DNA from 2 places in the Novosphingobium sp. GW835-FHT14H07 genome. Region 1 is predicted to be linked to the other one. Evidence: predicted binding sites of a transcription regulator. Region 1 holds the regulator's gene; the other holds the start of a gene.
The links. Region 1 encodes LexA, which represses DNA repair genes until DNA is damaged. Its sites were predicted from a motif close to GTTCCNCNCTTGTTCT; they were not measured.
Positions count from the first base shown of each region.

Region 2: a site for LexA is predicted at 2,606-2,621, ahead of AC1Q5P_RS17935 (DNA recombination protein RmuC). Genes of this name have one in related genera too.

Region 1 covers NZ_JBXAFX010000001.1:118,410-122,822, reverse strand. The annotation lists gene moaC (cyclic pyranopterin monophosphate synthase MoaC) at 85-558, shown strand; gene AC1Q5P_RS00590 (molybdopterin molybdotransferase MoeA) at 555-1,760, shown strand; gene lexA (transcriptional repressor LexA) at 1,880-2,599, shown strand; gene AC1Q5P_RS00580 (energy transducer TonB) at 2,850-3,518, shown strand; gene AC1Q5P_RS00575 (ComEC/Rec2 family competence protein) at 3,628-4,413, opposite strand, start outside.
Region 2 covers NZ_JBXAFX010000027.1:13,519-17,931, reverse strand. The annotation lists gene AC1Q5P_RS17945 (META domain-containing protein) at 1-306, shown strand, start outside; gene AC1Q5P_RS17940 (hypothetical protein) at 307-1,080, opposite strand; gene AC1Q5P_RS17935 (DNA recombination protein RmuC) at 1,077-2,591, opposite strand; gene AC1Q5P_RS17930 (four-helix bundle copper-binding protein) at 2,740-3,150, shown strand; gene def (peptide deformylase) at 3,166-3,732, opposite strand; gene recR (recombination mediator RecR) at 3,798-4,394, opposite strand.

The sequences.
Region 1 (4,413 bases):
AAACTGCGTTCCAACTCCCGTTCCGCAGTTCTCTCTGGACAGTGTAAACCCCGTAAACCCCCATTCAGCATTCCAGGGACAACGATGAACGACCTCACCCATCTCGATTCGACCGGCACCGCTCGCATGGTCGACGTCGGCGGCAAGACCGAGACGCACCGCGTCGCGATTGCGCGTGGTATGATCCGCATGTCTGACGCCACGCTCGAGGCGATCAGGTCCGGCAATGCTCCGAAAGGCGATGTGCTTGGCCCAGCGCGGATTGCCGGGATCATGGCGGCGAAAAGGACAGGCGACCTCATCCCGCTCTGCCATCCACTGGCGCTCGATGCGGTCAACATCGATTTCGCCTTCGTCGCCGACGGCATCGAATGCACCGCCTCCGCTTCGTTGACCGGTCGCACGGGCGTAGAGATGGAAGCGTTGACGGCGGTGAGCCTCGCCCTGCTGACGATCTACGACATGGCCAAGGCTCTCGACAAAGGCATGGTGATCGAAAGTGTCCGTCTGATCGAGAAGCGGGGCGGCAAGTCCGGAACCTGGCGCGCTCCGGAATGAAAGCGCCGCCCCTACCCCTTGCCGAAGCGCAGAGCCGGTTGCTCGCGCTCGCGCCTTCGCTGCCCGTCGAGCATCGCTCGGTTGCCGAATGCCTTGGCCATTACCTAGCCGAGGACCTCCTTGCCCGGCGCACGCAGCCAGCGGCAGCCCTTTCGGCGATGGACGGCTATGCCATGCGCAGTGCCGATCTTCCGGGCCCGTGGCGCGTGATCGGTGAAAGCGCGGCCGGCCACCCCTTCGGCGGCGAGGTCGGCCCCGGTGAAGCCACCCGCATCAGCACTGGCGCCATACTGCCCAAAGGCGCGGACATGGTGCTGCTTCAGGAGGACAGCGCGCGCAACGGCAACGAGCTGAGCTTGACCGGCGAGCCACCGCAGCCCGCTTCGCGCCACGTTCGACCCGCAGGCATGGATTTCAGCTCTCGCGAAACGCTGATCTCTGCGGGTAGCCGCATTAGCCCTGCGCAAATCGCGCTCGCCATCGCCGGTGGCCACAGCCATCTCCCCGTGCGCCGGCGTGTCAGCCTGACCGTCATCGACAGCGGCGACGAACTGGTTCCTCCCGGCCACCTGCCCGACCTGCACCAGCTTCCCGCCAGCAACGGGCCGATGCTCTGTGCGATGGCCGCCTCCCTGCCGGTCGATATCCGCCATGCCGGTCCTGTGGCGGACGAACTCGCAGAATTGGTCCGCGCGCTGGACGCGGCAAACAGCTCGGACATCATCGTCACAAGCGGCGGGGCGTCAGTCGGGGATCACGATCTCGTTCGCCCGGCGCTCGAGGCCGTTGGCGCCTCGATCGACTTCTGGCGCATCGGCATCAAGCCGGGCAAGCCGCTGCTGGTGGCAACGCGTGGATCCCAGATCATTCTCGGCCTGCCCGGCAATCCAGCCTCGGCCTTCGTTACGGCCTACCTGTTCATGCTCCCCCTGTTGAGAGCGATGCTCGGCGCGAGTGCGCCTTTGCCAAAAGCCATCCCAGCCCGGCTTGCAGAGCCACTGGCGCAGGGCGGGAGCCGAATGGAGTTCCTGCGCGCGATATGGGACGGAGCGTCGGTAAGGCTCGACCCGCTCCAGGATTCCGGAGCGCTCTCTCCACTTTCAAGGGCCAACGCGTTGGCCGTGCGGGAAGCAGGGGCCGAGGCCAAACCGGCCGGAACGGATGTTCCTATCTACCTCCTCGAAAATGGCGGAATTGCTTGACGAGTCGCAACAGGTTGCTTATCCGTTCCGCATTCGTTCGCCGGGATGGAACATTCGCTCCCGGTCCATGAAAGACCAGCGGCTTCGCCTCGAAGCCGCGCATTGCGGAGTGGCCGCCGATGTTGACGCGCAAGCAGCACGAACTGCTCACCTTCATTCAGGTCCGGCTTGAAGAGTCGGGCATCTCCCCCTCGTTCGAGGAGATGAAGGAAGCGCTCGATCTGAAGTCCAAGTCGGGCGTCCATCGGCTGATCTCGGCGCTTGAAGAGCGTGGCTTCATCCGCCGCCTCCCCAACCGCGCACGGGCACTCGAAGTCCTCCGCCAGCCTGACAGCGCGGTGGGCAAGCAGAGCGCCGTTCGGCAGATTGCCAATGCAGATGGTGGAGCAACGGGCGGAAGCGTCACGGCGCTTCGTCCTGCACCAAAAGCGCCTCCCGTGCCTGTGGCGGCAAACGACGTGATCGAGCTGCCGCTGCACGGCAAGATTGCAGCCGGTGTGCCAATCGAAGCGCTTGAGACGACGGCGACCCTGCCAGTTCCTGCCGCGCTACTGGGCGCAGGAGAGCATTACGCACTCGAAGTGTCCGGTGACTCGATGGTTGAAGCCGGGATCTTCGATGGCGATTACGCGCTTGTCCGCAAGACAGATATGGCGCGCGATGGCGAGATCGTGGTTGCACTTGTGCGCGGGGAAGAGGCCACGCTCAAGTATCTCCATCACGAAAAGGGCATGGTTCGGCTGGATCCCGCCAACGCTGCCTATGATCCTCAGTTCTATCGCCCCGACGAGGTGACCGTGCAGGGCAAGCTTGCAGGCTTGTTGCGGCGCTACCACTGACGTTTGTTGCAACATAGCGCCCGACCATCGGGCGTGCCTGATGACAAAGGCCGCTGCGCAGGAAATGCGCGGCGGCTTTTTTTGCATCAGCATGTTATGGTAAATATCAATCGATTTGGTTGAGATTTTTCTGGATGTGGTCCAGTGTGAGGTATAGTATCCGCTGTTACCGAATGCCCCGCCGTGGGGCTCCCCTTTCCGGGACGGCCCGCCAGAACATGGGGCGTCGGCAACGGAAGAGGTGTTGCCAATGGCTTATGCAATCGAGAATACGAGACGCAGGCAGACACAGACCTTCATCGCGGTCGGGCTGCTTCATGGAGTGGCGATCTGGGCGATCGCTTCAGGGTTCGCCAACAGCATGGTCACGATCCTGACGGACCGACTTCCTGCCAAGCAGTGGGAGGACGAGGAGGTGAAGGTAACGCCTGTCGTGCCGCCGCCGGACGTGAAACCTTCCCCACAGCCTGACAGCCGCTCGCTGGTGGCCCCCCGCCCCGACATCGCGATTACGCCGGTGGATCCTTCAAGCACAGTCCGGGAAATCGAGGTCACCCCGATCACACCAGTCGACCCTATCCCGAACGTCCTGCCCGAGCCCCACCCCTCTCCCTCGCCGAGCTTTGCCGTGCGCACAGCATCACCGAAGGGATCGCCGGGCTCATGGATCTCGGACCGCGACTATCCCTCGGCCGCAATCAGAGAGGAAAGAGAAGGGCTAACCCGCTTTCGGCTCTCGATAGGCGTGGATGGCCGCGTCACGGGATGCGAGATTACCGGATCGAGCGGGTCTCCTGACCTTGATGCAGCGACATGCACGAAAGTCAGCGCGCGGGCGCGGTTCACTCCTGCACTTGGCAGCGACGGCATGCCGACTGCGGGGAGCTACGTCGGTTCGGTGCGCTGGGTCCTCCCCTGATGAATTGAGCCGGGCGAACGTCAGGTTCGCCCGGCAAGTCTGGCGGAAAGGAGCGCTGCTTCGAGATTATCGCCCGCCGGACAAGGGCATGGACCGCCCTGGGTCGCATTCATCGCTTGGAAGCCACTGGCGCCGTTACCGGCACGGTTGCATCAGGCGCATCCGTCGCTCCAACTCCGACGTCGTTGAGTTGCGTCAGGCTGGGCGTCGGGCGCGGTACTGGCCAGCGATACCAACCATGCTGGCCCTGCGTTTCCGCTACGGTGCGAATCCGGCCAGAGGCAAGATCGATGGATATGCCTCCCGTATTGGCGAGATAGGATCGGTCTGCCTTCAGCATGCGCGGGCGGCACGATGCCGGAAGGCGTCGATCGGCGATGACGATGTCGGCCCGCTCGCAGGCCGCCACAAGCGCCATGTCGTCAATGTAGTTTCGGCTGCGGGCCATCAGGAGCGTAAAACGCCGTTCGTTTCTGAGCACCGTTGCAGCGCAGAAGTCTTCATTGCAGCGAGCACCCGGCCATTCATCGAGGCGACGAAGGCTGCCTTCCATTCCGGCAAGTTCGAGCAAGTTGTCCCGCATGTAATCGCCCCTTCCCATGCGCAGGACGATCAGGTCCGATCCTTCGCCGGCTATGCCGACGTGATGGCCATCACCGGTGACAAGCACATCGGGCCGCGGCGTCAGGACCATGGCGGTGATGGCAAGACCGGCGGGTATGGTGCCAAGAAGGCGCACCTTGCCCACCCAGAGTGCCAGCCACAACATGCCGACGAGGAACAGCGCGTAGCTCCATGTTTCGAAGGGCGGCATTGCAGTTACTGAGCCGGGTTGTGATGCCACGAAGTGTGCCAGCGCCAGCAGCAGATCGAGGGACTTGCCAACCAGCCACCA
Region 2 (4,413 bases), on a different contig from region 1:
ACGATTCTGCGCGTGGATGGGGCCGCGCCGGTTGCGCCCGAGAAGGCCACCTTGAAGTTCGAGGACGGGCGGCTGAGCGCAAGCGTCGGCTGCAACGGCATCGGCGGCGACTATCGCGTCGATGGGCAGAGGTTGGTCGCTGGCCCGCTCATGGCGACGCGGATGTTCTGCGAGGGTCCGGTGTGGCAACAGGAGGAGGCGGTCAACGCATTGCTATCTGCCGCACCCGAGATCGAGCGCCGCGGACGGACGATGCGGTTGGTGTCCGGCGGACATGCGCTCGACCTGGAGCTGACGACCGGCTGATCAATCCCCGGCGATGAAGGCGGTGATCTGCCACTGACCCTGCTTGGGTTCGGCAATCAGGCGATAGTCGAGCAGGCTGCGCAGCTTGGCCGTTTCGATGTAGCCTTTGGTTCCGTCATGCGTGGTAACGCGGATCGCTCTGGCTTCACTGTCGAAGTCCATCGGATCTATGCCGACAATGCTCCAGCCTGCTGGCGCCAAGGGTTTGCCGCCCGGTTTATCCCGCATGGGCGTGTCGTCGCCGAGCACCAGCATCGCGCTGTAGCTGTCGATGTCTTCTGGCACGTTCCAGAAGACCCATGGCATCGCGGCCAGCCCGCCCTGCACGGCGCAGCCCAGCGGCAACATCGCTTCGAGTTCAAGCCACAGCTTCGTATCGGGATCGTTGAGACGCTTGACCAGTTCGGCAGGCCCGTTGCCGCCCCCATAGTCCAGCGCGATATCGGGTGCCGCGAGCTTGGACATCGCTTGCGCGTCCCGTTTCAGGATCGCGGCCACCAAGGCCTTGTGAAACGCGGGCCAGCCTGGCTGCTTCAGGCATTCGTCCCGCGGCGCGTAGCGGGCTTCCTGCACCGTAGCAGGCGCTGGGGTGGCAGACTGGCTTGCTTCAGGTTCGGGCTCCACCACTGGCTCGGAGGCCGGCGGGGGCGCTGGCGGGGCCTGATAGGGTTCACTAGCGCTTGGCGACGCTTGAGGCTCGCTCCCGCTCCCGCACCCGGCCAGAGCCGCCAGTGCGGCAGTGGCGAAAAGGAGCCGGGCGAGCCTCTGTGTCATTCCGCAGCGACGTCTCCATCGTCGTTGGCAATCGCTGCGAGCGGCACCGGTTCTGCCTCGGCATAGCGCGGGGCGGCTTCGACAAGAGGCACTTCCTCAAGCTCGCGCTTGCCGATCTCGATGTGCTTGTCCTTCAGGCGGCGACCAGCCGACAGCACGTTGCGTTCGAAGCTGCCGACGAACTTGTTGTAGTTGCTCACTGCACTGTCCAGCCCGTTGCCGACGCGCTTGAGGTGTTCGGCGGCGACGGCAAGGCGATCGTAAAGCTCGCCGCCCATCTTACCGATCTCGCGCGCTTCGCGGGCCAGGCCGTCCTGCCGCCAGACTTGGGCCACGGTGCGGGCAATGGCGACGAGGTTGGTCGGGCTGGCCAGCAGAACGCGCCGTTCGAAGGCGAAATCCCATAGCGAGGGGTCACGCTCCAGCGCGGCGGCAATGAAGTGTTCGCCGGGGACGAACATCAGCACGTAGTCCGGCGCCTCTTCGAACTGCGACTGATAGGACTTGGCGCCCAGTGTCTGGATGTGGTTGCGCATCGACTGGACGTGGGCGTTCAACGCGATCTTCCGCGTATCGTCGTCCTCCGCCTCGAAGGCATCCTGATAGGCATTGAGCGAAACCTTGGCGTCGATCACCAGCAGCTTGTTTCCGGGAACGCGGACGATGGCATCCGGGCGCAGGCGGCCTTCGTCGGTATCGACCGAATGTTCCGTGATGAAATCGGTGTGTTCGGACAGGCCGCATTGTTCCAGCACGTTGCGCAACTGCAGTTCGCCCCAGCGCCCGCGAGTTTTCGGGCCATTGCGCAGCGAGTTGCCGAGTTGGGCGGCTGCGGCACGCACTGCTTCCTGCCCATCGCGCATCGACTGGATCAGACCGGTCAGCTGGCCAAACGAGTCCACGCGCTGCTTTTCGAGGCTCTGCACCTGTTCCTCATAACTGCGGAGCCGCTGGTCTACAGGGGCGAGCAGGGACTTGAGGCGTTCGGCGCTGGTCTTCTCGCTTTCCTCGAAACGGGCATGAGCACGGTTGAGAAAGGCTTCCTGCGCCTTTTCCAGCACCTTGTTGCCAGCATTCTCGAACTCCTTGCGCAGGGCCTCCTGCGCCTCGATCAGCAGGCGTTTCTGTTCGGCGAAGTTCTCGGCATCGGCCTTCATGCGCTCAAGCTCGGCGCGCAAGGCTTCGCGCTCGGCCCGGACCTGAGCAAGTTCGGCGCGGACCTGATCTGCATCGGCAGCGCGCTGGCGGGCGGCGGCGAGAGCAGGGGCCAGTTCATCGCGCTGGCGGCGAACATCCTGCAGTTCGGAAAGGCCGGCTTCCAGTGCCTTGGCGCGCTCCACCGTGGCAGCTAGGTCGACCGTCATTGCCTTGACCGTGCCTTCGTGGGCCTTGGCCTCGGCATCGCGGCTGTCATGGCGGGCGCGCCACTCGGCAGCAGGGCGGGAGCCGAAAAACCAGCCGATACCAAGCCCGATCACAAGCGCTACGATGACGAAAAGGGCAGATTCCACGAAATTCTCCAGAAGGAACGAAATGGGAACCTACCGTGACGGGCAAATTGGCGCAACCGATTCAGCCGGCGTGTTCCACAGGCAGGACAGGGCGCGGAACGGAAAGGAGCGCGACCCGCTAAGCCCTTGCGAACGAAGGAGAGCGCTCATGTCGATCGAGAAGATGATTTCGGAACACCCGCAGGTGGGTGACAACTACAACGCCTCGCTGGGGATGGCAGTGAAGCATGCGATGTATTGCTCCGCGATCTGCAATTCGTGCGCAGATGCCTGTCTCGCCGAGGCGATGGACATGGATCAGTGCATCCGCACCTGCCTGGATTGCTCTGATGTCTGCGCCGCGACGAGCCGCATTGCCACGCGCCGCACGGGATCCAACCGCGAGTTGATCCGGGCGCAGCTTGCCGTGTGCATCAAGGCCTGCGAGATTTGCGAGGCGGAGTGCGCGAAGCATGACCACGCCCATTGCCGCCGCTGCGCGCAGATGTGCCGTGAATGCGCCGACGATTGCCGCCGGGCACTCGAAGATCTGGATCGTGAGGTGCATGAGGCCGCGTAACGCGGCCTCATCAGGTCACGCCGCCTTGCGCAGCTTTTCCAGCTTTTTCAACGCCATGTTGCGCTTGAGGCGCGAAAGGTGGTCTATGAACAGCACGCCTTCGAGATGATCCATCTCGTGCTGGAGGCAGGTAGCCATCAGGCCGTCCATTTCCTCCTCGTGCGTGTTTCCGTCCAGGTCCTGCCAGCGCGCGCGGATGCGGGCGGGGCGCTCGACCTCGGCGTAGATCTCGGGCACGGAGAGGCAGCCTTCCTGATAGAGGCTGTGCTCTTCAGATGGGTCGAGGATCTCGGGGTTGATGAAGACCCGCGGTTCCTTCTTGGTCGGCTGGTGGTGATGATGGTGGCCATCGTGGTCGCAGGCGACGGGTTCGGCATCGGGATCATCGGGTTGAAGGTCGATGACCAGCACGCGCAGTGGCACGCCCACCTGGATCGCGGCGAGGCCGATGCCGGGGGCATCGTACATCGTCTCGAACATGTCTTCGACCAGCGTCTTGAGCTCGTCGTCGAACTTTTCGACGGGGACGGAGACCTGCTTGAGGCGCGGGTCGGGGACTTCGATGATTTCACGGATGGCCATGGGGGGCAGATAAGGAATGTGGGCGGGAGTCGCAAGAACAGCGTTTCGATCAGTGTGATCGGCGATCAGGCCACCGGGCGCCTTGCCCGCAACGCTTGCGCCAAGGTACCTTCGTCGAGGTAGTCAAGCTCGCCGCCGACCGGCAGGCCGTGCGCCAGTTGCGTGACGCGCACGGGGGCGTCTTCGAGCCGCTCGGCGATGTAATGGGCGGTGGTCTGGCCTTCGAGCGTGGCGTTCATGGCGAGGACGACTTCGTCGATGCCGCCGTGGCCCACGCGGTCGAGCAGCTGGCCGATGGTCAGGTCTTCGGGGCGCACGCCTTCCAAGGCCGATAGCCTGCCGCCGAGCACGTGGTACTTGCCGGTGAACAGGCGGGCGCGGTCCAGCGCCCAGAGGTCGGCGACTTCCTCGACCACGCAAATGGAGCGCTGGTCACGGCGGGGATCGGTGCAGATGCCGCAGGGGTTGGCGGTATCGACATTGCCGCAGACCTCGCATTCGACCAGCAGTTCCTGCACCTGGGTCAGCGCGTTGAGCAACTGGGGCAGCGCGGTTTCGCGCCGTTTGATCAGCCACAGCACGGCGCGGCGGGCCGAGCGGGGGCCGAGCCCGGGGAGGCGCGCCAATGCGCCGGAAAGTGCCTCGATCTCTTGCGATGCCATGGCAGCACAGATAGGGCCG